Regions from separate parts of the Williamsia herbipolensis genome, predicted to be linked through region 1. Evidence: predicted binding sites of a transcription regulator. Region 1 holds the regulator's gene; each other region holds the start of a gene.
What was found. Region 1 encodes LexA, which represses DNA repair genes until DNA is damaged. Its sites were predicted from a motif close to CGAACANNTGTTCG; they were not measured.
Positions count from the first base shown of each region.

Region 2: OG579_RS20175 (HNH endonuclease signature motif containing protein) is a predicted target of LexA. The motif match lies at 5,634-5,647, and genes of this name have one in related genera.
Region 3: OG579_RS11120 (DUF222 domain-containing protein) is a predicted target of LexA. The motif match lies at 5,251-5,264, and genes of this name have one in related genera.

Region 1 is NZ_CP108021.1:275,409-285,013, forward strand. It holds gene OG579_RS01225 (PTS fructose transporter subunit IIABC) at 1-552, opposite strand, end outside; gene OG579_RS01230 (1-phosphofructokinase family hexose kinase) at 655-1,629, opposite strand; gene OG579_RS01235 (DeoR/GlpR family DNA-binding transcription regulator) at 1,626-2,393, opposite strand; gene OG579_RS01240 (phosphoenolpyruvate--protein phosphotransferase) at 2,589-4,328, shown strand; gene OG579_RS01245 (SDR family NAD(P)-dependent oxidoreductase) at 4,351-5,214, opposite strand; gene lexA (transcriptional repressor LexA) at 5,299-5,979, opposite strand; gene OG579_RS01255 (LysM peptidoglycan-binding domain-containing protein) at 6,182-6,673, shown strand; gene nrdR (transcriptional regulator NrdR) at 6,797-7,297, shown strand; gene hrpA (ATP-dependent RNA helicase HrpA) at 7,235-9,605, opposite strand, start outside.
Region 2 is NZ_CP108021.1:4,331,109-4,340,713, reverse strand. It holds gene OG579_RS20205 (ABC transporter substrate-binding protein) at 1-851, shown strand, start outside; gene OG579_RS20200 (amino acid ABC transporter permease) at 848-1,693, shown strand; gene OG579_RS20195 (amino acid ABC transporter ATP-binding protein) at 1,693-2,418, shown strand; gene OG579_RS20190 (GNAT family N-acetyltransferase) at 2,406-2,930, opposite strand; gene OG579_RS20185 (patatin-like phospholipase family protein) at 2,975-4,006, opposite strand; gene OG579_RS20180 (glycosyltransferase 87 family protein) at 4,093-5,469, shown strand; gene OG579_RS20175 (HNH endonuclease signature motif containing protein) at 5,656-6,921, shown strand; gene OG579_RS20170 (LysE family translocator) at 7,040-7,660, shown strand; gene OG579_RS20165 (nitrilase-related carbon-nitrogen hydrolase) at 7,736-8,584, shown strand; gene hydA (dihydropyrimidinase) at 8,613-9,605, shown strand, end outside.
Region 3 is NZ_CP108021.1:2,474,029-2,483,633, forward strand. It holds gene sfnG (dimethylsulfone monooxygenase SfnG) at 1-430, shown strand, start outside; gene OG579_RS11105 (SfnB family sulfur acquisition oxidoreductase) at 433-1,647, shown strand; gene OG579_RS11110 (FAD-dependent oxidoreductase) at 1,660-2,802, opposite strand; gene OG579_RS11115 (TetR/AcrR family transcriptional regulator) at 2,883-3,572, shown strand; gene OG579_RS11120 (DUF222 domain-containing protein) at 3,718-5,211, opposite strand; gene OG579_RS11125 (alpha/beta fold hydrolase) at 5,451-6,239, opposite strand; gene OG579_RS11130 (nucleoside deaminase) at 6,277-6,747, shown strand; gene OG579_RS11135 (sigma-70 family RNA polymerase sigma factor) at 6,787-7,824, shown strand; gene OG579_RS11140 (VOC family protein) at 7,853-8,263, opposite strand; gene OG579_RS11145 (sensor histidine kinase) at 8,411-9,605, shown strand, end outside.

The DNA of each region.
Region 1 (9,605 bases):
AGCGCCGGTCGCTGCAGCGCTCGTCGACGCAGTGGTCGTAGGCGTCGCCGGGGTGACGACCTCGGAGACGAGGGCGACCACGGCGTCCGCGTCGGACGCGGCACGCAGCTTCGCGACGAAGTCGGGACGGACGAGGGCCCGGGCCAGCGCGCTGAGCAGCTTCATGTGCTCGGAGCCGCCCGAGGCGGGCGCCGAGATCAGGAACACCAGATCGGCGGGTGCGTCGGTGGCGCCGAAATCGATCGGCGGCGCGAGGCGGGCGAAGGCCAGGCTCGCGCGCACCGCGGACTCGGTGCGGCAGTGGGGGATCGCGATCCCGCCGGGAAGGCCGGTGGCCGACTGGGCCTCCCGCGCCATCGCCGCGCTCACCAGGGTGTCGGCGTCGGTGGCCCGGCCGCTGCGGACCAGGAGGTCGGCGAGGTAGGTGATCACCGCCTGGTTGTCCGATCCGGCGGCGACGTCGAGGGCGACGGTCGCTGCCTCGATGATCTGCGGTGGATCGGCGGATTCGGGCGCTCCGGTCGGAGCGGTGCCGATGTGGGTGTCGGACATCGTTGTGCCTTTTCTCGGTGGGAGCCTCCACGGTGGAGGCTGGTCGACTTCTGGTTGTTCGGTGAAGCGGGTGGTCGGGTCAGGGGATGCGGCGCGAGGGCCTCACACCGCGTGGGGTGTCGCCACCTCGCTCACGCGCACCGCGGACAGTGCGAGGTCGGTGGGTCGGGGTGGTTGGGTGCCGGCGAGCCCCGCCGCCGCCGATCCGTAGGCGACGGCGCGACGCAGGGCGTCGGCCGGGGCGGCGTCGTCGAGAGTGGCGAGCAGGTAACCCGCGAGGGTTGCGTCACCGGCCCCGACGGTGCTCACGGGGATCATCGGCGGGGGCGTGGCGCGCCAGGCGCCGGTCTCGGTCACCAGCATCGCGCCGGCCGCACCCAACGTCGCGAGGACGGCACAGCCGGCGAGGTCGTGCAGGGCGCGCGCCGCGTCGTGGGTGGGACCGAAGTCGCCGGCGTCGGCCGCCTGTTCCAGCGCGGCGAGATCGGCGCCGGTGATCTCGCACAGCTCCTCGCTGTTGGGCTTGATCAGATCCACCGACACCGCGGGCATGGCGGCGCGCACGGCGGTCAACGGCGACCCGGAGGTGTCCACCGCGACCCGGCAGGGCATCGACGACAGCCGGTCGGCGAGGTCGGCGTACCAGTCGTCGGGCACGCCCGGCGGGAGCGATCCACACAGGGCCACCCAGGTCGCGGTCGAGGCGGAGTCCAGGACCAGGCGGGTCATCTCGGCGAGCTCGGCCGCTGACATCACCGCGCCGGGAAGGTTGAGCTTGGTCGTGGTGCCGTCGGGTTCGGTGATGGTCAGATTGCTGCGGACGTCGACGGCGACATCGACGGTGCGGTGGACGAGCCCCACGGCGTCGAGTCCCACGAGCAGCGGATCGCCGGAGCGTGCGGGCAGAATTGCGGTGGTCGCCGCGCCGGCCATCTGCACGGCGCGGGAGACGTTGACGCCCTTCCCCCCGGGCTCGACACGCGCGTCGGCGGCGCGGATGACCGATCCGCGGACCAGTTCGCCGGGGAGCACGATGGTGCGGTCGACGCTGGGATTGGCGGTGACGGTGACGATCATGCGATCACGACCTCGACACCGCGCGCGGACAGCTGCGCGGAGAAGCTCGGGTCGATGCCGTCGTCGGTGATGAGGACGTCGACCTCATCGAGGCCGGCGAAGCGCGTCATGTCCTCGGCGCCGAGCTTGGAGGAATCCGCCAACACGACAACACGATTGGCGGCGGCGATCATCGCCGACTTCACCGCACCCTCGTCGGGGTCGGGTGTCGACAGCCCGTGGCGTTCGGTGATGCCGTTGGTGCCGATGAACGCGACATCGACGCGGAACGAGGCGAGTGCGGTGATGGGGGCGGGTCCGACCGCGGCCTGGGTGAGCCCGCGGATGCGACCGCCGAGGAAGTGCAGTTGCGCGCCCGGGTGATCGGCCACCGACGCGGCGACGGGCAGAGAGTTGGTGAACACGGTGAGCGAGCGATCGCGCGGCAGCCGGGCGGCGGCCTGCACGGTGGTGGTGCCGGCGTCGATCACGAGGCTGCCGCCGTCGGACGGCACGAAGCGACACGCGGCCGTGCCGATGCGCTCCTTCTCGTCGGGATGGGCATCGGCGCGCTCGGCGACGCCGAGTTCGGTGACCCGCACGGCGTCGACCGGGACGGCGCCGCCGTGCACGCGACGCAGGAATCCGGCCCGCTCGAGCGAGGCGAGATCGCGACGCACGGTCTCGCTGGTGACATCGAATTCCTCGGCCAGCGCGGTCACCGACGCGCGACCGTGGGCGAGTACCTGGTCGGCGATGGCCTGCTGTCGCTCTTCGGCGTACACGCGTCCCCGTTTCGGTTGGAATGTGTGGCTTTGGATGTTGATATTGTTGTGTTTACGCCTGGATGTGTTGACAAGTCAAGCTTTTCTTGTAATTTGAGTCACACAACAGCACCGCAATGACAATCACCTCGTCGAGAGTCCACATCGGACGCCGCGGCGGATGATCGGCCGACAGCAACGATCGATAGGCACCCCATGGCTCCCCACGCGACAGCGAACGACCTCTCCACGGAGGACGTGTCCAGCTCCACCGATCCCGCCGCCCCCACGGTCCTCACCGGCACACCGGTCGTGTCCGGCGTGGCCTTCGCGCCGGTGATGTGGCCGGGTGAGCGGCCGGCCCTGCCGGGCCCGGGGACCCCACCGGCCGACGCCGAGGCCGAGTGCGCGCGCTTCGTCGCCGCGGCGGCGGCCGTGGCCGACCGGTTGCGCGCCCGTGCCTCCGCGGGCACCGGAGTGGCCTCGGAGGTCCTCTCGGCGACGGCGGCCCTCGCACAGGACCGCGGCTGGATCTCCTCGGCGGAGAAGCTCATCCGCGCCGGGTCACCGGCACCGAACGCCGCGGTCGACGCCACCGAACAGTTCGTCGCCATGTTCACCAAGCTCGGCGGCCTCATGGCCGAGCGGGTGACCGACCTGCTCGACGTGCGCGACCGTGTGCTCGCCGAACTCGCCGGTGACCCGGAACCCGGACTGGCCCAGCCGGACCACGAGGTCATCCTCTTTGCCGACGACCTCGCCCCGGCCGACACCTCCGGGCTCGACCCTGCCCTCGTGCTGGGCCTCGCCACGCGTCTGGGCGGCCCGACCAGCCACACCGCGATCATCGCCCGCCAGTTGGGGATTCCGTGTGTCGTCGCCGTCGGTGCGCTGACCTCGGTCGCCGCGGGGACGCCGGTGATGCTCGACGGCGAGGCCGGCACCGTCACCGTCGGTCCCGACGCCGAGACCGCCCGCACCGCCGTCGCCCGGTCTCGCGACGCCGCGGAGTTGGTGTCGCGCTGGAGCGGGCCGGGGCGCACCGCCGACGGCCTCGACGTATCGATCCTCGCCAACGTCCAGGACGGTGCATCCGCCCGCTCGGCGACCGACTTCCCGGTCCAGGGCATCGGGCTGTTCCGTACCGAGTTGGCCTTCCTCGACCGCGCGAAGGAGCCCGACGCCGCCGAGCAGACCGCGCTCTACCGCGAGGTCATCGAGGCGTTCGTCCCCTCCGCCGGGCAACCCGACGCGAAGATCGTGATCCGCACCCTCGACGCCGGCTCCGACAAGCCGCTCCTGTTCGCCGACAACGGAACCGAGGCCAACCCCGCTCTCGGTGTGCGCGGTCTGCGGGTGGCGTTCGGCAACCCGGGTCTGCTCGACCGGCAGCTCGACGCGATCGCGGCCGCCGCCGAGGCCACCGGCTCGTCCCCGTGGGTGATGGCCCCGATGGTGGCCACCGCGACCGAGGCGCGCGACTTCGCGGCGAAGGTGCGTGCCCGCGGCCTGGTCGCCGGGGTGATGATCGAGATCCCCTCGGCCGCCCTGCTCGCGCCGTCGATCCTCGCCGAGGTCGACTTCGTGTCGATCGGCACCAACGACCTCACGCAGTACACGATGGCGGCCGACCGCATGTCCGCCGAACTGGCCTACCTCACCGACCCGTGGCAGCCAGCCGTCCTCGCGCTGATCAACATGGTCGCCTCAGCGGGTTCGGCGACCGGCAAGTCCGTCGGCGTGTGCGGTGAGGCCGCCGCCGACCCGTTGCTCGCCTGCGTGCTGGTGGGCATGGGGGTCACGTCACTGTCGAGCGCACCCGCGGCCGCGGCGGGGGTGGGTGCGGCGCTGGGTCAGGTGACCACGGCGCAGTGCCGGGCCGCGGCGCAGGCGGCGCTGGCGACTGCGGATCCGGCAGATGCACGGGCCGCCGCGGCGGCGCCACTGCACGCCTGACGGCGACGAGGGTCGATCGGGTTCACCGCCGGTGAGCTCGGTCCTCCACCTCACGCACGAGGCCGATCATGGTCGGATCACGGTGCAGGGCGGCATCCGACAGCGGGTTGACGATCCCGCGCAGTGCGGCGACGGGGATCCACCGGCGTGGCACCTGGATGCGCGGTGACCGGGCCTCGATCCCGTCGGCGACCGCCAGGCCGACCCGTCGGGGTTTGATCGGCGTGAGCAGGGGACGCGGGAAGGCCCGCTTGATCAGCGCGGTGGCCAGTTCGTCCTTGCCGAAGGCGACGTCGGCGATGGGGGTCGCGACCCATCCGGGGTAGAGCACCCCGGCCGTCGCACCGTGGGCCGCGAGCTCGCTGCGCAACGCGCGTCCGATCTGTTCGACGGCGGCTTTCGACGCCGCGTAGGGCGCGTTCACCATCCCGTTGAGATAGGCGTACGTCGACGAGGTGACGAGGACGTGGCCCCGGGAGTCGATGATGTGGGGCAGTGCCGCCCGCACCGTGTTCCACACGCCCATCAGGTTGACGCCGATGACGCGCTCGAACACGCCGTCGGCCACGCTGGCCACGGTGTCGGCCGAATCTCCGCTGGAGATACCGGCGTTGGCGAACACCACGTCGATCCGTCCCCACCGCGCAACGGCGCGATCGACTGCGTCGGACAGGTCAGCGGGGACCGTGACGTCGGCGCGTGCCGCGAGCACGCGGTCGGGATCGAGTCCGCGGACGGCGTCGTCGACCGCCGCCTGGGAGAGGTCGAGTGAGACCACCCGGGCACCGCGGCGATGCACCTCACGGACGACCTCTCGCCCGATGCCGCCGGCGGCGCCGGTCACGACGACCACCGCCCCGTCGAGGACCAATCGCTGCGCGCCCATCACTTCTCCTGTCGTCCGCCGAACGGGGAACTCAGTGTGACACGCGGCGTGGTCAGATGGGATCTGCGGGGTGCGTGCGGTCGATCAGAGGCGGCGCATGACGGTGACGACCTTGCCGAGGATGGCCGCCTCGTCACCCGGGATGGGCTCGAACTGCGGGTTGTGGGGCATCAGCCACACGTGTCCGCCGGTGCGCTTGAAGGTCTTCACCGTGGCCTCGCCGTCGATCATCGCCGCGACGATGTCGCCGTTGTCGGCGACGTTCTGCTGGCGGACGACCACCCAGTCGCCGTCGCAGATGGCGGCGTCGATCATCGACTCGCCGACCACCCGGAGCAGGAAGAGCGCGCCGTCGCCGACGAGTTCGCGGGGGAGTGGGAAGACCTCCTCGACGGCCTCCTCGGCGAGGATGGGCCCGCCGGCCGCGATCCGACCGAGGACCGGGACGAAGGTCGGGGTCGGCAGCGAGAGTGCATCCGACCCGCCGCCGTCACCGGGATCGGCGTCCTGGACGTTCACCGCGCGGGGGCGGTTCGCGTCGCGCTTGAGGAAGCCCTTGCGCTCCAGGGTGCGGAGCTGATGGGCGACCGACGACGTGGAGTTGAGGCCGACCGCGTCCCCGATCTCGCGGATGCTCGGGGGATAACCGCGCTCGCGGACCGACGCACGGATGACCTCGAGGACCTTCGCCTGCCGAGGCGTCAGATCGGCCTCGCTGATCGGGCCGTCGGCGAAGTCGGTGGTGGTGACGGTGGTGTCGGACACGGTGTCCCTCCTGTCGCGGCCCGCTCCCGACCGGTCTGTTCGAACGGTTCGGACGACGCGCGGACCTGCTGTCACCTGGGACAGTAGTGCAGCAGATAACAACTTTCAAACATTTGTTCGACCGTGTCGGGACATTGTCGGAGGTGCGTGATACAAATCGAACACACGTTCACTCGAACGTCTGGTCGATGAGGAGCACGTCATGAATCAGACTCTCACGCGTCACAGCAGCACCACCGGCTACGCGGGTCACCGGCCCGCCGGAGCCACGGTCGAGCGCGCGCCGCGTCCGGCGCCGCGCCCCGTGCCCGCACGGCGCCGCCCCTCGGGTCGGCCGGTCGCGGCACGCCCCGCGGGCGTCGTGTGCGCCGACGGACGCCGCCACGCACCGGTGTCGCGCCGTCCCGCCCCCATCGGATGGGGCGCGGCCATCGTCGCCGGCATCGCCCTCGCGATCGCGGTGTGGTCGGTCGTCATCGGTGGGGCGGCCGCCACCGAGTCGACCGCCGCGCCGATCTCCGGCACCTCCGTGGTCCACGTCCGCGGCGGGGAGTCGTTGGGCGAGCTCGCGCAGCGCGTCGCCCCGGATCGGTCGACGTCTGCGGTCGTCGCCGACATCAGGGAGCTCAACCACATGAGCGGATCGGCCCTCACCGCCGGCCAACCGCTGCTCGCGCCGCTCTACCGGAACTGACCGGTGTGTGACGGTCGACCCGGGTCGGTATCCTCGCGACCGTGGGTCCACATCGGACCCTGTGACGCCCCGGGGTCCGTCCTCGACGCGCGTCGCCCGCGGATCAGGTTCGAGGACACGTCGATGCACTGCCCCTTCTGCAAGCACGAGGACACCCGAGTGGTCGACTCGCGTGTTGCCGACGAGGGACAGGCCATCCGCCGCCGCCGTTCGTGCTCGAACTGCGGCCGTCGGTTCACCACGGTGGAGAGCGCGGTGCTCGCCGTCGTGAAGCGCAACGGGGTGACCGAGCCGTTCAGCCGCGAGAAGGTGATGCTCGGCGTCCGTCGCGCCTGCCAGGGCCGCGCCGTCGACGAGGACCGGTTGCGGCTCCTGGCCCAGCAGGTCGAGGACGCCGTCCGTGCCTCGGGTTCGGCCGAGATCCCCAGCAACGAGGTGGGATTGGCGATCCTCGGGCCGCTGCGTGAACTCGACGAGGTCGCCTACCTGCGCTTCGCCTCGGTCTACCGGTCGTTCGAGTCCGTCGACGACTTCCAGCGCGAGATCGACGACCTGCGGTCGTCACCGTCGCGCGCCGCCACCGCCTCCGTCGGCTCCGCGGGCGAGACCGTCGATCGCACGTAGGATCCGCTGCTCCGACACCGGGTAGGCGGGCCGGATGCGCTCGGCGAACAGCCCGATGCGCAGTTCCTCCACCATCCAGTGGATCTGCTCCCCGAGCGTGATACGCCGTGCCGGCGTCGCTCTCTCGACCACCTCGGCCCACCTGTCGAGGACGCGGTCCAACGATTCCATCGCCCGGGCGTCGGTTGCCGCCGCGGCGGGTAGGCGCGCCGATCGCACGAGGATGGCGTCGAGATACACCGCGACACGCGCGCGATGCTCGGCGTCGGTGGCGGCGATGAACCCGTCGAACACGAGATCGTCGAGTTGGCGCGTGATGTCGGCGACGGCAGCACCCGAGCGGAGGCGGTCGAGTTCCGCCCGTATCGGAGCGACGCGGGTCAGCACGTCGGCCGCTGTCGCGAGGGCGGCGCGGGCGACCGCCGGGGTGTCACGGGCGACGGACGCCCGGAGCGCTGCGAATGCGGCGGGGTCGCGCACCGAGCCGGTCGACCCCGTGAGATCGCCGATGGCCGCCCGTGTGCAGTCGCGCAGCAGGTCCTCGGTCGAGCGGTAGGGACTCTGCGACAACGCCAACCGCGCCGCGACGGGGAGGCCGCCGGTGGCCGAGGGCTTGAGGACGGGGATCGAGATCTCGAGCAGTCGTCGGATGGCCCGATGGGTCTGCAGGTCGGCCTCGGCCGCGGTGGTCGCGACCGCCCGCACGACACCGCCGTCGACCACCAGCAGGCACGGGTGGCTCGTGACCTGCTGACCGGCGACGGTCTCCACGATCGACGGTGCGATGGTCCCGATGGTGGCGGCCGTCCACTCGGTGATCGGCGGTGGCGCCGGTGCGGCGGACGCACCGCTCCGGGACGTCGAGGCACCACGCCGCGGCGCCGCGGGTGCCGGTCCCCCCACGGCGTCGCGCAGCTCGGCGAGCGACTCGGCGGTGGCGACCACCGATCCGTCCTCGGCGACCGCGGCATAGGTCATGCGCAGGTGGCGGGGCAACGTGGTCGGGTCGAAATCGTTCGGCGACACCGCGACACCGGTCTGGCGACTCACCTCACGCGCCAGACCGACGGCGACCGGTTCGCTGCGCGGGGTGAGTGCGGCCATGGCCGCAGCCCCGACATCGGCGGCGGGACCGAGCCGTCGGCGCACGGATTTGGGGAGGCTCCGCACCATCGCCACGGCCAGCTCGGTGCGCAGTCCGGGGACCAGCCAGTCGAAGCCCGACGGACGGACGCGCGGTAGCAGGGCGAGGGGGATGTGGACGGTGACCCCGTCCCGTTCGGCGCCGGGCGAGAACTGGTAGGTCAGATCGAGGTATGCCTCGCCCTGCTGCCACCGGTCGGGGAACTCCGTCGCCGAGACCGCGTCGGTGTCGGCGACCGTGTCGGGGGTGAGGTCGAGCAGTTCGGGGTCCGCTCGGCGCGCGGACTTCCACCAGGTGTCGAAATGGGCCGCCGACACGACCTCTCGACCTATGCGCTGGTCGTAGAAGTCGAAGAGCTGGTCGTCGTCGATGACGAGGTCGCCGCGTCGCGCACGGTGCTCGAGGTCGCGGGCGTCCTCGAGCAGGGCCCGGTTGCGGTCGAAGAAGGGGTGTCGGGTGCGCCAGTCACCCTCGACCAGCGCGTGCCGGATGAACAGGTCCCGCGACGTCTCGGGATCGACCCGCCCGAACGGCACCGCGCGGTGCGCGACGAGGGGGACGCCGTAGAGCGTGACGCGTTCGTACGCCATCGCCGAACCCCGCTTCGACGACCAGTGCGGCTCGCTGTACGAACGTTTCACCAGCGGCCCGGCGATCTTCTCGGCCCACTCGGGTTCGATGCCCGCCACCGTGCGCGCGAACAACCGCGAGGTCTCGACCACCTCACCGGCCATCACGAACCGCGGCGGCTTCTTGGCCAGCGGCGACCCCGGGAACACCACGAACCGGGTGCCGCGCGCGCCGAGGAACTCGCGGGTGTCGCCGTCGCGGACGCCGATGTGTCCGAGCAACCCGGCGAGCAGCGACTGGTGCACCGCGGTGGGCGACGCGTCGGAGGTGTTGGGTGTCCATCCCTTCTCGGCGGTGATGCGTTCGAGCTGTCGCACCAGCTCGCGCCATTCGCGGATCCGGAGCCAGTGCAGGAACTCGCGCTCACACCGCTTGCGGAACTGGTTGTTGGACAACTCGTCCCGCATCTGTTCGAGGTGTCGCCACAGCGCGAGGATCGACAGGAAGTCCGACCCCGCCACGGCGAATCGCGCGTGCGACTCGTCGGCGGCCTGTCGCTTCTCGGTGGGACGCTCGCGGACGTCGGGCAACGAC
Region 2 (9,605 bases), 660 kb from region 1:
CGGCCGCGGTTCTCACGCTCACCGTCACGGCCGCCGCCTGTGCGCCCGCATCCGATTCCGGGGATGCCTCGGCGCCTGCGTCGTCGTCGACGTCGTTGGCCGACTGCCGTCCGGGCTCGCTGGCGTTGACCACACCCGGCGTCCTGACCGTCGCCACCGACGACCCGGCGTACTCGCCGTGGTTCGTCGACAACACGCCCACCAACGGTGAGGGCTTCGAATCGGCGGTCGCCTATGCCGTCGCCGACAAGCTGGGGTTCGCCAAGAACCAGGTGACCTGGACCAAGGCCGGGTTCAACCAGGTGATCCAGCCCGGGAAGAAGAACTTCGACTTCGACATCAACCAGTTCTCGATCTCCGCCCAGCGGGCGAAGGCCGTCGACTTCTCGAGTCCGTACTACTCGGCCTCACAGGCCATCATCACGTTGCAGGGTTCGAAGTACGCGGGCGCGACATCGCTGGCCGACCTCAAGGGCGCGAAGCTCGGTGCGCAGATCGCGACCACCTCGCTCACCGCGATCGACCAGATCGCCCCCACCACCGCACCGCTGGTGTACGACGACACGTCGAAGGCCGGGCAGGCGTTGCAGAACCGGCAGGTCGACGCCATCGTCGCCGATCTCCCCACCGCGTACTACCTCACCTCCGCCGAGCTCACCGGTGCGAAGATCGTCGGGGAGTTCCAGCCGACCAAGGGCGAGCAGGAGCGCTTCGGGCTGCTCCTGTCGAAGGGCAGTGCGCTCACACCCTGTGTCTCGGCCGCGGTCGACGCCTTGGCCTCCGACGGCACGCTGACCCGCCTGCAGGACCGCTGGCTCACCCGGGCGACCAGCGTCCCCGAACTCCGTTGACCGAGGCCCCTGCCCGCAGCGCGAGACAACGCGAACGCGAGCGATACCGACGGCGACGCAACCGGATTCGCGCGACCGTCGCGGCGCTGTCGACGATCGTCGTGCTCGGTGCCCTGGTCGGGGTGGTGCTGGCCTCGCCGGGCTGGGATCGCGTGCGGGCGACGTTCTTCGACTACGACGACGCCGTCGGTTCCCTCGGCGACGTCGCGTCGGCGTTCGTGCTCAACATCCGCCTGTTCCTCACCGTCGAGGTCGCGGTGCTGGTGCTCGGTCTACTGATCGCGGTGATCCGGGTGATCCCGGCGCCGGCGCTCGCCCCGGTGAAGGTGATCGCCGTCGTCTACACCGACGTCTTCCGCGGTACGCCCACCCTCCTCATCGTGTTGCTCGTCGGGTTCGGCGTGCCCGCGCTGGAACTCACCGGTCTGCCGACGAGCCTGTTCTGGCTCGGCGTGATCGCCCTGACGCTGAGCTACGGCGCCTACGTGGCCGAGGTGATCCGCGCCGGGATCCTCTCCGTCCACCCGTCGCAGTGGGCCAGTGGTCGCGCGATCGGCCTGTCGTACGCGAAGACCCTGCGCCATGTGGTGTTGCCGCAGGCGTTGCGGCGGGTGGCCCCGCCCCTGCTCAACGACTTCGTGTCGCTGCAGAAGGACACCGCACTGCTGTCGACGATCGGACTCGTCGAGTCGCTGCGCGCCGCGCAGGTGATCTCGGGCCGCGACTTCGTGTTCACCCCGTACGTGGTCGCGGCGTGCTTCTTCATCGTCGCGACCATCCCGCTCGCCCGGCTGACCGACCATCTGACAGTGCGGTCGCTGCGCCGCGAGAACGGCATCTGATGCTGCGGGCGAGTGCGATCCGCAAGTCGTTCGGCGGCCAGGAGGTGCTGCGCGGTGTCGAACTCGACGTCGCCGAGGGTGAGGTCGTGTGCCTCATCGGTGCGTCGGGGTCGGGCAAGTCGACGCTGCTGCGGTGTCTGAACCTGCTCGAGGAGGTCGACGACGGCGACATCTTCCTCGACGACCGCGAGATCACCGATCCCCGTGTCGACGCCGACGAGGTGCGCCGATCGATTGGCATCGTCTTCCAGGCCTACAACCTCTTCCCGCACCTGTCGGTGCTGGCCAACATCACCCTGGGTCCGGTCCGGGCGCTCGGTGTGCCCCGCGCGGAGGCCCGCACCGAGGCGCTCACCCTGCTCGACCGTGTCGGACTGGCCGAGAAGGCCGACGCCTACCCCGATGCGTTGTCGGGTGGGCAGCAGCAACGTGTCGCCCTCGCCCGCGCCATCGCGATGCGCCCGCGGGTGCTCCTGCTCGACGAGATCACCTCGGCGCTCGATCCGATGCTCGTCGGCGAGGTGCTCGACGTGATCCGCGGCCTGCGCGCCGACGGGATGACGATCGTGATGGCCACCCACGAGATGACGTTCGCCCGCGAGGTGTCCGACCGGGTCGTGTTCCTCGCCGACGGCGCGATCGAGGAGTCCGGTCCGCCCGAGCAGATCTTCACCGCGCCGAGCAGCCCGCGCACCGCCGAGTTCCTGGCCCGTCACCTGCGCTGACGGTCGAGCGCCAGGATGTGGTGGGCGCGGTCGTCGATCGGGTTGTCCGGGGTGAGGTCCCCGCTCGCGACGATGCGGAAGCCGGCCTTCTCGAGTGCGCGCCACGAGCGGCGGTTGGCCGCGACGACCGGGACGACGATCTGTTCGGCGTCGGGATGTCGGGCGAAGGTGTCGGCGCATCCGGCGACGATCACCCCGGGCCCGATGCCACGACCGAGCAGTTCGGGGACCCCGATCAGGTAGTCGATCGTGTAGGTCGTGGCGGCGACCGGTCCGATGACCGGCGCGAGTTCGTCGACGTAGTCGCCGAAATCGATGATCCGGCAGCGCTGCAGGAGTCCGATGGGTTCGCCGTCGGCCTCGACGACGAGATCCTCGGCGGGCGTCTCACCGTCGATCACCGGTCCGAACTGCTTCTCGAGCGACGCGGGGTCGTACGCCTGGTTCCACCACCGCTCGACGTCGGATGTGGCGAGCCATCGACCGACACGCGGGTAGTCCGCCCGGGTCACCGGACGGAAGGTGAACGTCGACTGCGACGAGACCCGCGTCGGCGTCACCAGCGGCGGGTCTGCAGATCGTCGAGTGCGCGTTCGGTGAGAGTGCGGCCGAGGTCGATCATCTCGCCGGCGCGGTGGAAGTCGAGGCTGCGGATGGCGGTGCGGGGCACCTCGATCAGCAGGTCCGGGGGGAACGCCGCGAGCTGATAGCGCGCCAGCGCCTCCTGCATGATGTCGAGCGATCGGTCCATGACGGTGAACCGGCTGAGTTTGCGGACGGCGGAGTCGTCGGACGGGCTGGTGATCACACGCGACTCGGTCTCGGGATGGCGACGCGCCGACGAGTCGGCCTCGGCGTCGATGGTGTCCGCGTCGACGGTGTCGGCGTCGTTGGCGCCGGGGTCACCGGCGAACCGGTCGACGATGGAGCGTACGAAGTCGCGGTCGAGGATCGGCGACGCGGCCTGGCGGATCGCCTCGATCGCACCGGGCACCGTCGGCGTGTGGGTGTCGCCGACCTCGGCGTCGATGCCGCCGGTGTCCGCGCCGAGATCGACGCCGATGATCAGGTCGGCGCCGGCCGCGGCGAGCGGCGCGATCGGCACGGGGTCGAGGATGCCGCCGTCGACCAGCACACGGCCGTTGTGGACATACGGGGTGATGACCCCGGGGATCGCGATCGAGGCGCGGATCGCAGTGTCGACCGGCCCCTTCTGGAACCACTTCGGGCGCCCGGACGTGAGGTCGGTGGCGACCGCAGTGAACGGGATCGGCAGGTCCTCGATATGGACCTCTCCGAGGATCTCGCGCACCTTGTCGAGGATCTTCGCGGCGTGGATGACGCCCGGCGCCGACAGCGACACATCCATCAGGCGCATCACGTCGAGCTGGTTGAGGCCCTGCACCCACGAGGTGTACTGGTCGAGACGACCGGCCGCGTGCAGCCCGGCGATCAGCGCACCCATCGACGAACCGGCGATCGCCACGATCTCGTAGTCGTGCTCGGCGAGGACCTGCAACACCCCGATGTGGGCATAGCCCCTGGCACCGCCACTCCCCAATGCAACAGCGACGGTTGTTCTGCTCACGACGCCAGACTACGAGTCGTCGGCGGTCAGGGAACTGCCGGGCACGCCACACCGACCTCCCAGACTCCTGCGTCATCGTGGGTGGCATGACCAGCCATGCCGCCACCCCGGCCGCGCCGCTCCGCACGGCCGTCGCGCCGACGACGCCACCCGCACCTCGAGGTGACCGCTCCCGACTCGTCCGCGCGGCCGTGCTCGTGGTCATCGCCATCGCGGCGCTGGGCCTGCGACTGGCCTTCCTCGACCACCACAGTCTCGACTTCACCGCGTTCCTCGACCGCTGGTACACCCACATCGCCGACAACGGCGGCTTCGCGGCGTTCTCCGAGTCGTTCGCCGATTACAACTACCCGTACCTGTACCTGATCGCGATCCTCACCTACCTGCACATCCCGGCGCTGGTCGGCATCAAGGGCATCTCGATCGCGTTCGACTTCGTGCTCGCCTTCTTCGCCTATCGCATCGTCGGGCTGCGGTATCCCACGTTCTGGCCGCGGGCCCTGGTGTTCGGACTGATCCTGTTCCTGCCGACCGTGGTCGCCAACAGCTCCTACTGGGGCCAGGCTGACGGCATCTACTCCGCCTTCGCCGTCGGCGGGATCTACTTCCTCCTGCGTCGTCGGCCGTGGCTCGCGTGCGTGTTCATCGGTCTCGCACTGTCGTTCAAGTTGCAGGCGATCTTCCTGATCCCGGTGGTCGCGTTCCTCGTGCTGCGGCGCCGGATACCGTGGCGGTCGCTGCTCGCGATCCCCGCGGTGATGCTGCTGCTCGACATCCCTCCGCTGCTGTTCGGTGCACCGATCGCTGAGGTGCTGGGCGTGTACGTGAACCAGACCGGTTCGTACAAGCAGCTGACGCTGGGTGCTCCCAACCTGTATCAGTGGATCTCGTTGGGCGGCACCGTCACCTGGATCGCCTACGCGGGTGTCGGTGTGGTCTGCGTACTCACCGCCGCGGCGTTGCTCTACGCGCTGCGCCACAAGCCGGAGCTCGACGACACCGCCATCCTCCTCGCGGTCGCGACCAGTGCCGTGGTGGTGCCGTTCTTCCTCCCCGCCATGCACGAGCGGTACTTCTACATGGCCGAGGTGCTCACCGTCATCGTGGCGTTCTACCTGCCCACGCGCTACTGGATCATCCCGATCCTCGTCCAGATCGCCTCGTTCGGAGGCTATTACGACTCCCTGACCGGCGACCAGGCCGGCGGCGGGTTCGGAGGGCGGCCCGGTGGCGGGCCCGGCGGAGGCGGCCCACGCCCGGACACGGGGATGGGCGGTGGCCGCCCGTCCGGCGGAGCGGGCGGCAGAGCGGATGGCGGAATGGGTGGGAACCGGAGCGGCGGTGACGGTTACACCTCGGGCCAGGGCGACACGTCGCTGCAGATCTACGCCGGGGTGATGGCCATGGCCGTGCTCGCCCTCGTCGCGACCACCGTCACCCACATCCGTCGTCCGGGGAGGTGATCGCGACGATTGGGCACTTCGTCTCCACGGCCTGTGGATCAACGTGATGTTCACTCCGATCATTGTCGGCACCGTCCAGTAGCGTGGTGATCGGGGGCGTCGCCCAAACCGTTATTCGGTTGTCTTCCAGCATTATTCGTCACTTCTTCTCTTGCGCACGGGTTCGAACGTGTGTACGGTAGAAGGATGACCGGGGGATCATTCATCGAGTCCGCCGACCGACTGGTCGACGAACTCGGCACACAGAGAACAGTTGTCGCCGACGTCGACGCCGAGATCGTCGCCGCCATCCGTGGTGCCGTCGCTCTTCGAGCGGTGGTCGACGGGGTGTTGGCGCGGTTGACGTCGCAGGCCGAGCGTGTCGGGGTCGCGACACACTGCGGGATGTCGTTGCGAGAACTGTTGGTCGCCAACGGTGTCGCGCCGGCCGTGGCGTCACGACTGATACGCCTCGGACGGGCCGCGGAGGTCCTACCGGTGCTCGCTCGACACTCCCGCGACGGTGGCCTGTCGGCCGAACACCTCGATGCTGTCGCTCGCGGGATCGACCATGTCGCACGACGCACCGAGGAACCGGTCGAGTCCGATCTGATCATCGGCCTCGAACACCGGCTGATATCACAGGCCCTGTCGGGAGCGACACCGGCCGAGATCACCGACGCCGCCCGCGCCGCGGCGATCACTCACACGCCCGCAGAACCCCCAGCGATACCGATCGCCGAAGACCCCGCGCTCAACGAACTGGGCTACCACCAAGGAGACGACGGTCGGCTCCACGGCACATTCGACCTCGACGTCGCCACCGGCGAACGCCTCGTCACCGCCCTCGACAAGCCATCGAGACCCCGGCCCCATACCGGCGGAGACCCTGACGAGCGACCAACTGCCCGTCGACGGGCCGACGGGTTCGGACAATTACTGGAGCTGGCCACCCGTGGGCTCACACCAGATGCGTTGTCGGGAGCGCCGGCCACGGAAATCGTGGTCACCGTCCCCCTCGACAGCACCGAACCGGCCCGCTTGACCTGGCTCGGACCCATCAGCGACCTCACCGCCAAACTCCTGCGATGCGACGCGAGACTGCTCGGCGTCGGCGTCGACCTCAACGGCGCACCCATCAGCGTCGCGGCAGAACAACGCACGTTCACCGGTCGCGCACGCAAAATTGTCCTCACCCGCGACAGGTGCTGCGTGAAGTGTGGGGCTCCTGCTGCGTGGTGCGACGTCCACCACATCACCCACTACGCCGACGGCGGGAAGACCGTCGTCGACAACGGATGCCTCCTGTGCCGCCGCTGCCACGTCGCCGTCCACACCGCCGGATGGGACATCGTCATGGGCCACGACCGACACCCATGGCTCATCCCACCGCCGGCCATCGACCCGAAGCGAACCCCGTTACCCGCATACAACAGAAGAACATTGACAGAAATGGAACCGATCGCGGCCTAATGCCGTCATAGAACCAACGCCGCCGACATGGAGGCGGTACGGACATTGACAACTCCACAGTGTGAAACCGCGGTGATCCCGGCTGGCCCCGACGGTGCGTCCGACTTATCGTGGCGCCATGGACTGGACGTCGTACGGGGCTTTCCTCGCTCTCGCCGCGCTGCTCACGTTGCTGCCCGGGCCCGACACCGCCGTCGCGATCAAGAACACCCTGCAGGGTGGTCGACGTCGGGGTGGCTGGTGCCTCGCCGGTATCAGCACCGCCAGTTTCGTGCAGAGCATCGCCGCCGCGGCCGGCCTCGGTGTCCTCATCGTCACCGTCGAACCGCTGTTCCTCGCCATCAAGTATGTCGGCGCGGCGTACCTGCTGTTCCTCGCGGTACAGGCACTGCGCAGCGCGCGGAAGGGCATCTACTCCGACGACGTCGTCGCCGCGGGCGGATCGTCGCCGGCGATCGCGGGACTGCGGCAGGGATTCATCTCGAACATCTGCAATCCGAAGGTCATCGCGTTCTATCTCGCCGTGCTCCCGCAGTTCCTCGGATCCGACCCGTCGTTGACAGCGATCGCGATGTACGCGGTGACGTTCCCGGTGATCGGTACCGCATACCTCGCCGGCGTCGTCTACGGCGTCAACCGGGCACGAGAGCTGTTCACCCGCAGACGGATCCGTCGCATCATGGACGGGGTGACAGGGGCGGCGCTGATCGCCTTCGGCGTCCGTCTCGCCACGGAGTAGTCCCGCGGACTCCTCACGCGATCGTTTTACCCCAATGCAATGCCGCCGAAACCCGGCGGAGCGCAGAATCACGTGATGAGCGAGAACGAGACCGTTCGGGCTGCCATCGTCCAGACCCGGTGGACCGGTGAGCGCGACACGATGATCGCGGCGCACGTCGACTATGCCCGCGAGGCGGCGCTGCAGGGGGCGCAGATCATCGGTTTCCAGGAGGTGTTCAACGCTCCGTACTTCTGCCAGGTGCAGGAACAGAAGTACTACTCCTTCGCCGAGGAGATCCCCGGGCCCACCACCGACACCTTCTGCGATCTGGCGCGCGAGCTGTCGATGGTGATGGTGGTGCCCATCTACGAACGGGAACAGGGCGGCTTCCTCTACAACACGGCGGTCGTGATCGACGCCGACGGGACGTTGCTCGGGAAGTACCGCAAGCACCACATCCCGCAGCTTCCAGGGTTCTGGGAGAAGTTCTACTTCCGCCCTGGCAACCTCGGCTGGCCCGTGTTCGACACCGCCGTCGGCAAGGTGGGCGTCTACATCTGTTACGACAGGCACTTTCCCGAGGGGTGGCGCGCCCTGGGACTGGCCGGTGCCCAGATCGTCTACAACCCGTCTGCGACGAGCAGAGGTCTCTCGAGTTACCTGTGGAAACTCGAACAGCCCGCGTCGGCGGTGGCCAACGAGTACTTCGTGGCGGCGATCAACCGGGTCGGCGTCGAGTCCGAATACGGCGACAACGACTTCTACGGCACCAGCTATTTCGTCGATCCCGAGGGGAAGTTCGTCGGTGAGGTCGGGTCCGACACCGAGCCCGAACTGATCGTCCGCGACCTCGACCTGAGCCTCATCGAGACCGTCCGCAACCGGTGGGCGTTCTACCGTGACCGGCGCCCCGACGCCTACGGTCCGCTCACCGCCCCCTGACACCGCCACGATCGAAGGGACGACCACCATGTCGACCACGTTCATCCACGGCGGGACCGTGGTGTCGTCCACCGGCGCCCAGGATCTCGATGTCCTCGTCGACGGTGAGGCGATCGTGGCGCTGCTGGCACCGGGATCCACCGCTCTCGGTGCCGATCTCGCCGCCACCGCCGACACCGCCATCGATGCCACCGGCCGTTACGTGATCCCCGGTGGCGTCGACGCCCACACCCACATGGAGATGCCGTTCGGTGGCACACAGGCCAGCGACACCTTCGAGACCGGCACCCGGGCCGCGGCGTGGGGCGGCACCACCACCGTCATCGATTTCGCCATCCAGAACCCGGGGATGCGCCTGCAGGACACCCTCGCGACCTGGCACGAGAAGGCGGCGGGCAACTGTGCGATCGACTACGGCTTCCACCAGATCATGGGTGGTGTCGACGCCGAATCACTGCGCGCCATGGGTGAACTCGTCTCCGAGGGCGTGACGAGTTTCAAGCTCTTCATGGCGTATCCGGGTGTCTTCTACTCCACCGACGGTCAGATCCTGCGGGCGATGCAGTCCGCGGCCGAACTCGGCGCGGTGATGATGATGCACGCCGAGAACGGCATCGCCATCGACGTCCTGGTGGAGCAGGCCCTCGCGCGCGGCGACACCTCCCCCTACTTCCACGGCACCTCCCGGGCCTGGCAGATGGAGGAGGAGGCCACCCACCGCGCGATCATGTTGGCCCACCTCACCGGCGCACCGCTGTACGTGGTGCACGTCTCGGCGAAGCAGGCACTCGAGCAGATCGCGACGGCTCGGGGCAACGGGCAGAACGTGTTCGCCGAGACATGCCCGCAGTATCTCTACCTGTCGCTCGAGGAACAGCTGGGCGCACCGGGTTTCGACGGCGCGAAATGGGTGTGCTCGACGCCGCTGCGGCCCCGCGCCGAAGGACACCAGGACGAGCTGTGGCGCTACATCCGCACCGGCGACGTCACCGCGGTCGCCACCGACCACTGCCCGTTCTGC
Region 3 (9,605 bases), 2.2 Mb from region 1:
CGAGGACCTGCGCTCGGTCGCCCAGGCCCACAACCGCGAGACGAAGTTCGGACTCAACGGCTTCATCATCGCCCGCGACACGGAGAAGGAAGCCCGCGACACCCTGCGCGAGATCATCGAGAAGGCCAACAAGCCCGCGGTGGAGGGCTTCCGCGACTCGGTGCAGCAGGCCGGCAAGTCCACCTCCGATGGCAAGGGCATGTGGGCGGACTCGAAGTTCGAGGACCTCGTCCAGTACAACGACGGGTTCAAGACCCAGCTGATCGGCACGCCCGAGCAGATCGCCGAGCGCATCGTCGCCTACAAGAAGCTCGGTGTCGACCTCATCCTCGGCGGCTTCCTGCACTTCCAGGAAGAGATCGAGTACTTCGGTGAGAAGGTCATGCCGCTCGTGCGTGAGCTCGAGGCCGCCGAGAAGGTCTCGGTCTAGTCATGACCGCATCCGTCGCCGCCCGTATCGAGACCCACTCCCAGGCAGTCGATTCCGCTCGCTGTCTGGCTGCGCGTTTCGGTCCGGGCGCGGCGGAGCGCGACCGTCAGCGGTCGCTACCCCACGCCGAGGTCGACGCCCTCTCGGCGTCGGGGTTGCTCGCGATCACCGTCCCCGCCGCGTTCGGCGGGCCGGATCTGCCGCCGTCAACCGTGGCCGAGGTGGTCCGCATCCTGGCCGCGGCCGACCCCAACGTCGCACAGATCCCGCACAGCCACTTCACGAATCTCAACCTCCTGCGCCTCGCCGGGACCGACGAGCAGAAGGCGCGACACTTCGCCCATGTCCTCGCCGGTGGTCGGGTCGCGAACGCGCAGGCCGAACGGGCGACCGCGTTCGCCGACGGCGTCGACACCCGGATCACGCGCGACGGCAACGTCTTCCGACTCGACGGCGAGAAGTTCTACTGCACGGGCACGTTGTTCGCGACACGGCTGGCCGTGCTGGCCCGTCTCGACGAGGCTGACGGCGACCACAAGCCGGGCGAGTACGTCGTGTTCGTCTCCCCCGACGCCGAAGGCGTCGAATTGATCGACGACTGGAACGGCATCGGGCAGCGCACCACCGGCAGCGGTACGGCGCGGTTCACCGCGGTTGCGGTCGCCGACTACGACCTCGTCCCGCGGACCCCCGCGGTGGAGGTGCCCGCCGCCTACGGGGCGTTCTCGCAGCTGATCCACGCGGCCATCGACACCGGTATCGCCGCCGGCGCGCTCTATGCCGCAGTCGATTTCGTGCGGACCGAGTCGCGACCGTGGTTCGAGGCCGGTGTCGACAACGCCATCGACGACCCGCTGTTGGTGCAGCGTTTCGGCGAGCTCGCTGTGCTCGTCTCGACGGCTGAGGCGACACTCGACGCCGCGGCCCGAGCGGTCGACGCCACCATCACCTCACCCGACGATCCCCGTCTGCTGGCCGCCGAGGCCTCCACGGCCGTCGCGACGGCCAAGATCGTGTCGGATCGGGCGGCGACCGAGGTGTCGTCGGCACTGTTCGAGGTGAGCGGGACCCGCAGCGCGGTGGACGAACTCAACCTGTCGCACTTCTGGCGCAACGCCCGCACGCACACCTTGCACGACCCGGTCCGCTGGAAGTACCAGCACATCGGCCGATTCGTGCTGCGCGGAACTCCACCGCCGCTGAGCGCCACCGTCTGACCCCGTTGTAGTTCAGCCCTCGGCAGCGACTCTCGCGTGCGTGCCGGTGAAGAACTCCACGAGGGACTGCGGGGCGCGATCGCCGTACAGCAGCTCCTGCATGCCGGCCGAGTCGTCGGCGGCGGCGCGACTGCGCGGGAACATGGTCTGCTCGTAGCTTGCGATGGCCGCGTCGAGGTCGTCTGGATGCGCGGCGATCGCCAGCCCGAGATCGGCACCGTCGATCATCGCGAGGTTCGCACCGTCACCGGCCGGAGGCATGAGGTGCGCGGCGTCGCCGACGAGGGTCACCCCCGACCGATGCGACCACTCGTGCCCGATGGGCAGACCGTGGATCGGACGCAATGCCGGTGTCGCGTCGTGGTCGGTGATCAGCGCCGTCAACGCCGGTGCCCAATCGGCGAAACCCGTCATGACGGTCGCGATCCCGGCGGGATCGGTGACGTCGAGGCCGGTGAACCAGTCGAGGGGTTCGACCACCGCGGCGTATGTGTGCAGGACGGCATTCGCCTCGCGGTGTACCGAGATCGATCGTCCGGGCGCGAGCGCGAACATCGCGCCGTCACCGACGACGCCGGCCGCCTCCGGGTGCTCGTCGTCGACGTCGTGCAGGTAGGTCTCGACCAACGTGATCCCCGAGTACTGAGGAGTCGCATCCGACACCAGCGGACGCACCTTCGACCACGCGCCGTCGGCCCCGACGAGGAGGCCGGTCTCGACGCTCGATCCGTCCGCGAGGACCACCCGGTGTCGCCCGTCGCCGAGGGAGAGGGTGTCGATCACTTTCGCGCCCCAGCGGATGGTGCCGGCGGGCAGCGATTCGATGAGGATGCGACGCAGGTCTCCGCGCAGGACCTCGGGGCGGCCGCCGGTGCCGTCGTCGACGTCCTCGTAGAGCAGCGACGCGTGCTGGTCGAGGATCCGCAGGGCCTCGCCGCCGGAGTGGATGATCGCGCGGAACTCGTCGGTGAGGCCGGCAGCAGCGAGGGCGACCTGGCCGTCGTCCTCGTGGATGTCGAGCTGGCCGCCCTGGGTACGGGCCATGGCCGAGGGTTCGGCCTCGTAGATCGTCGCGGCGATGCCGTGGACATGGAGGACCCGCGCCAGCACCAGACCGCCCAGCCCTGCGCCGATGATCGTGATGTTCGTGTTCATGGGCTACTCCTCGCCTCGTTGGAACGTCATTCCATTGCCTACAGCTTGGAACGTCGTTCCAAGAATGTCAAGATGGCGGTATGCCCCCAACGCGACGAGCCGAGCGCCGCACCGATGCGTTGTCGACGGATCGGATCGTGGAGGAGGCCGTCGCGATCCTCGACGTCGACGGCGCCGCCGGTCTGACCTTCCGCGCGCTGGCGACGCGGTTGAACACCGGTGCGGGCGCGATCTATCACCATGTGGCGAACAAGGACGAACTGTTGGGTGCAGCGACGTCGGTGGTCGTCGAACCGGTCGTGTCGTCGGTGGTCGACGAGGACGATCCGGCGCGGGCCATTCGCACCGTCGCGGTGGGGATGTTCGATGCGATCGACGCGCACCCGTGGGTCGGCGGGCAGCTACCTCGCGAGGCCGGGCAGGAGTCGCTGATGCGGTTCTTCGAGAGCATCGGCAGCCGGGTGGTCACGCTCGGCGCGCTGTCGTCCCGAGAGGCGTTCGATGCGACGTCGGCGTTGGTGAACTACGTGCTCGGTGTCGCGGGCCAGAACGCGGAGAACGCCCAGACCGCGCGCACACGAACGCATCTGGGTGACCGTGCGACGCAGCTCGCCGCGATGGCGGATCGGTGGACCGACCTCGATCCGGTCGAGTTCCCGTTCGTCCGCCAGATGGCTGCCGCCCTCCGAGATCACGACGACCGCGACCAATTCCTCGCCGGTATCGACCTCATCCTCGCCGGCATCGAGGCGCGCAGGCGTGACGACTGAGTGTGGTGAAGTCCAGTCGCACGGTGGTGCTGATTGTGTGGAAAGTCCAGTCGAGTGTGCTCACCGCGGCGCGTGAGTTCACAGTCGGACAGCGCACACTCGATGACGACTTTCCGCACAGTCAGCGGCGGTAGAACGCAACCACCTACGAGGCAGCGGGGTACAGCGGAGCCCGGGGCCAGGTGAGGTCGAAGCTCCGAGCCGGCGTCGGTTCACTCCGCTCAGGGCACGGCGGAACGCCTTCTCGGGAATGTCGTTGCAGCAGTTCGTCGATGCGGTGCACATGATTGGCGCGAAGCTGGTCGGGTGGATCGGTGTTGCGCCGCCAGCCATACCGTCCGCGGTCGGGGCCGTCGGTGATCTTCTCGGTCGACCACTGATGCGGTTCAGGTCCGACGGCCCGATTGTGGCGGCCGCACGCCGGTGCCAGGTGCGGCGAGTCGGTGACGCCTCCTTCGGCCCAGTCGGTCTCGGCGTGGTGCATCTCGGTGTGGGCGAACGGGACACGACAGTCGTCTTTGCTACAACCCTTGTACTGGGCGAAGGCCATCAGCCGCTGCGCCTGCGACGCAAGGCGCCGGCCGCGGCCGCGGCCGCGGCCGGAGAATAGCGGTTCGCGGGTGAGGTCGCTGAACACCGCGAGGTGGGGCTGTGCGTCGGCGGCCAGTTTGATCACGTCGCTGATCGGGAGGTCGCTACCGGTGGCGGTACGTGCCACTCCGGCGTGGTCGCGGAGTTGTGCGTCGGTGATGGAGACGATGATCTGCGGCGGCAACCCCCGGTGCGACCCACCGAGGAGGCCACCGTTGACGGCGGCATCGAGCAGGGCTGTGAAGGCGTCGTGGTTGCGTTGGCTCTGGCTGCGGTAGTCCCGGTCAGCTGCGTCTTTGAGCAGTTCCGGGTCGGCATCGCCGTGATCACCCTTCGGTGACTGGTCGTCGTCAGGATTGTTCATCCCGGGCGCCGCCCACTTGGCGAGCACGACGTCGAACAGGGCCCGCGTGATCGGATCGAGTGTGGCGGTGAGTTTCGACATCAACTGGCTGTCTTGGCAGCCGAGGTTCAGTTTCCGGTTGCGTGCGCGGTCGCGGTCATCGGTGAGGGTGCCGTCGGGATCGAGGTGGGCGAGGATCCGGACGCCGGCGGCGGTGATCTCTTTCGGCGTCAAGGTCGTCGCGAACTCGGCGAGAGTCTGTTCGGCGAACGCCCGGTGTTCGGCATCCACCGCTGACGGGATCTTCTTCATCACGTCGAGAACCGCGTGGACGTGGTCGGGTCCGATCGTTCCGGCGGCCAACTCGCGAGCGGTGTTCGGGCACACCGGTGGCAGTTTCTCGCCGGTCATCGCGTGCATGGGTTCGAGCGATCGGACTGCGTCGAGCCTCTTCTTGGGGTGGGTGATGCGCAGTTTCGTCTGCAGAAACTCGGAGACGGTCACGCATCCCGCGGTCCGGTGGGCGTCGCGGTCGGAGACCTCGAGAATCCGCTGATTGCCGATGGACTCGAATTGACGCACAACGGTGTGGTGGGCGATCGCCAATTGTGCGACGGTCTCGTCGTCGTGGGCATCTGCGGTCTCTTCGGCGATCTCCTTCACCAGGGCTTGCAGGGCAGCGTATTTCGCCACGAGATCGCTCACGGACTGCCCCCTCCCCAGGTGTGACTGTACGTCTATTCTAGCACGTGTGTTCGAGGTGTGGGAGGTTGATTATCGTGAATAGTGTTGAACGTGAGTGTATTTCGGGTGGGTGGTTGCGTTCTACCGCCGCTGACGGTGCGGAAGCCGGCCGTCGAGTGTGCGTTGTCTCGTCGTCGGCTCGCGGTGTGCAGTGAGCACACTCGACGACCGTTTCCACACAGTCAGCACGAGCCACACAGTCAGCGCGTCGGGAGCGAATCCAGCCAGGTGTGGAGGTGGTGGTGGGTGAGGTCGGGGTGTTCGAGGTGGACGTTGTGGCCGCACCTGTCGACGATGACGACGGTCGCGTTCGGATAATGCTCGGCGAGGTCGAGTTGGTCACGCCAGCCGACGACGGTGTCGTTGCGGCCCACCATCATCAGGACCGGACCGGGGTACCGCGGACCCACCGTCTCCGGCGACCGCGACAACGCCGGGCGGATACGTTCGACCACATCCGGGTCGGCCGCGCGCAGGCCCGGCAACACGTACTGCTCGAACCGACGCCACACGTCGATGGTCTGTCGCGTGGTGACCGCGGTGAATTGGTCGCGGTCGGGCTCGGCGAGTCCCTCGATGAAGTTCTCGTCGACCTCGACTGCCCGCGCCTCGGGGAGCCGACGCGACGCGATCGGTTCGGCGGTGGGGCACAGCATCGCCACTCCGAGAACCTGATCCGGGCGCCGCACCGCGAGCCTGCGGGCGAGACCAGCCCCGAACGAGCTGCCCACCACGGCGAAGGGACGACTGCCGATCTCACGGTCGATGACGTCGTCGAGGTCGGCGGCGATGTCGTCGGCGTGGGAGATCGACGGGCGGTCAACCGACGACCCGAACCCGAGCAGATCCACATAGATCCGACGCCAGCCACCGGGATGCGAGGCGAACGACTCGTCGAGCGGCAGCATGATCCGATGGTCGACGGCCCAACCGTGCACCAGGAGCACCGGGACACCGGATCCTCGGGTGATGACGGGGTTGCGGGACACGGACGCAATCCAACCGCATGTTGTTACCGTCGACGACGTGGACGACGCGGGTTTCCTCCTCCAGGCCATCGACCTCGCCGAACAGGCACGGGCAAGTGGTGACCACCCGTTCGGAGCGGTGCTGGTGGGCCGGTCCGGGACGGTGGTCGGCAGCGGCCTGAACACCGTGGTCACCGACCGCGATCCGACCGGCCACGCCGAGACGAACCTCGTGCGCACGGTGGGCGGCCGCATCAGCCGCGCGGACCTGTCGACCATGACCATGTACGCCAGCACCGAACCGTGCGCGATGTGCGCGGGCGCCATCTACTGGGCCGGGATCGGGGCCGTGGTCTACGCGCTGGCCGAGTCGGAGCTGCGCGAGCTGGCCGGCGCCGACCCGGCCAACCCCGTCCTCGATCTCCCCTGCCGCGAGGTCTTCGCCCGCGGGGTGCGCGAGATCGAGGTCCGCGGCCCCGTCGACCTGCCGAAGGCGCGCGAGGTACACGCCGGCTTCTGGTCCCCGTAACCGCTGCGCAACTGTCCGATTCTTCGTACCCTGGCACGCATGACAGCCCAGCCCACCGCACCGGCAGCGAAGACATCCGCTCAGACGGTCACCGACAGCGAGTTCCTCGAGATCATCGAGCCCTACCGTCGCGAGATCATGGCGCACTGCTACCGCATGATGGGCAGCCACCACGATGCCGAGGACCTGTTGCAGGAGACCTACATCCGAGCCTGGCGCGGATATGCGGGCTACGACCAGAGGGCGTCGGTGCGCACCTGGCTGCACAAGATCGCCACCAACACCTGCCTCACCGCACTGGAGAGCAAGAAGCGCCGTCCGCTCCCCAGCGGTCTGGGCGGCGACGCCTACGACCCCGAGGCACCTCTGCTGCAGGACCACGAGGTCCCGTGGCTCGAGCCCTACGCCGATGATGCCGCGGCACCTCCGGAATCGGCCGATCCGGCTCAGGTCGTGGGCTCTCGCGAGTCGATCCGGCTCGCGTTCATCGCGTCACTGCAGCACCTGCCCGAACGACAGCGGGCCGTCCTGATCCTGCGTGACGTGCTCGCCTGGCGCGCCGCCGAGGTCGCCGACACCCTCGGACTCACGGTCGCGACCGTGAACAGCCTGCTGCAGCGCGCTCGCACACAGCTCAAAGAGGTTGCCCCCGAGCGTGACTCGGTGACCGAGCTGGACGAGTCCACGAAACGCGAGACCCTCGAGCGCTATGTGGCCGCGTTCCAGGACTACGACGTCGACGCCATCGTGTCGCTGTTCACCGACTCCTCCATCTGGGAGATGCCGCCGTTCACCGGCTGGTATCTCGGTGGCGAGCAGATCGGGAAGCTCATCCGCGGCAACTGCCCGGCCGAGAAGGCGGGCGATCAGATCCTGCTGCCGACCACCGCCAACGGCGGGCAGCCGGCGTTCGGGCTGTACATGATCGGCGACGACGGCGTGCACCGCCCATTCCAGCTGCAGGTCCTCGATCTCGACGCCGACGGCTCGGTGCGCCACGTGGTGGCGTTCTTCGCCGGCGACCTGGTGGCCGAGTTCGCGCGCTTCGGCCTCCCGGCCACCGCATCCAACGACTGACGGCCCACGGGGCGCCCCAGAGCTAGGGCTACTCGGCGGGCATCTGCGCGGGGTCCATCCACACGATCTCCCACGCGTGGCCGTCGAGATCACGGAAGCTGCGGCCGTACATGAACCCGTGGTCCTGCGGATCGGTCCACTGCGACGCACCGGCCGCGAGCGCCTCGTCGGCGAGGGCATCGACCGCTTCACGGCTGTCGGCGGAGATGGCGAGGAGCGCCTCGCGCGAGGTCGCCGTGTCGGTGATGTCGCCGTCGGCGAGGAACGAACGGAAGCGATCGGTCCGCAGCATCATCACGGTCGCCATGTCGCTGAGCACGACGCTGATGGTCGTCTCATCGGAGAAGGCCTCGTTGATGTCGAACCCGAGACCGGTGAAGAACGAGCGGGAGGCCGAGACATCGGCGACGGGCAGGTTCACGAACAGCATGCGGGACATGGGGGCTCCTCCTGGGTGTGGTCGCCGCGGGATCGCGGCGGGTCACCGATGAAGACCGGGGCTGGGGCGAGAACTCATCGGTGCCGTCTCGGATCAGTCTTTGGCCGGATGCGCGCACGGGCATCGATGGGTCACGATGGGACGACCATGTCGATCTCTGCGATGCCGGGTCCCGGGAGTCCGCCGGCCGGCAGCCTGCGCCGCCCCTGGCTGCCGGGTGCGGTGCGCGCCGAACTCGAGGACGACCCGCGCCCGCTGACGGGTCGTCGCAGTCCCCGCGACGTCGTCGTCGACATCCTCGTGATCGCCCTGGCGGCCTTCATCGGTCTCGTCGGCGCGCTGCCCTATTTCCACGGACACACGATCGACCTGCCGGTGGACCTCACGGTCGGTGCGATCGGATGCCTGCTGCTGGTGTGGCGGCGACGCTGGCCGCTGCCGATCGCGATCATCGTCAACATCATGTCCATCCCGTTCGCCGGTGCGGGTGGCGCGGCGTATCTCGCGATCTTCTCCCTCGCGGTGCATCGCCCTTTCCGACACTCCATCGGCGTCGCGGCGCTGGGTATCGCCGCGGGCATGGCCAACCTCACGATCATCGGTGACGAGAACGGCTTCTTCTTCAACGCCATGTTCTTGGTTCTGTTGATCGCGGTGGCCGTCGGATGGGGCACATCGGTCCGCAACCGTCGACAACTGCTGATCTCTCTCGCCGAACGTGCCCGCCGCGCGGAATCCGAACAGCGCGAACGACTCGGGGCCGCGCGGGCAACCGAGCGTGAGCGTCTGGCGCGGGAGATGCACGACGTGCTGGCCCATCGGATGAGCCTGCTCTCGGTGCACGCGGGCGCCCTCGAGTACCGCCCCGATGCGCCTGCGGAGGACATCGCCCGCGCGGCCGGGGTGATCCGCAGCGGTGTCCACCAGATGCTGGAGGACCTGCGGGACGTGATCCTCATGCTGCGTGAGGAATCCGACGATCTCGCCGCGGAGACCCATTCGTTGCCCGACGTGCCGAGCCTGTTCGCCGAGGCCCGTCAGGCCGGCGCGGTGATCACCCCGCACATCGAGGTCGATCGCGCCGACGACGTGCCCGGCGTGGTGGGTCGCGCGGCGTTCCGGATCGTGCAGGAGGGATTGACCAACGCGCGCAAGCACGGTGGCCGGGTACCGGTGGCGGTCGACATCGCCGGTGGGCCCGGACACGGGCTGTCGATCTCGGTGAGTCAACCTCTCAACCACAGCATCGGACTCCCCGAGATACCCGGCACCGGAACGGGTCTGACCGGACTGAACGAACGCGTGACGCTGGCCGGCGGTGAACTCATGCACGGCGTGATCG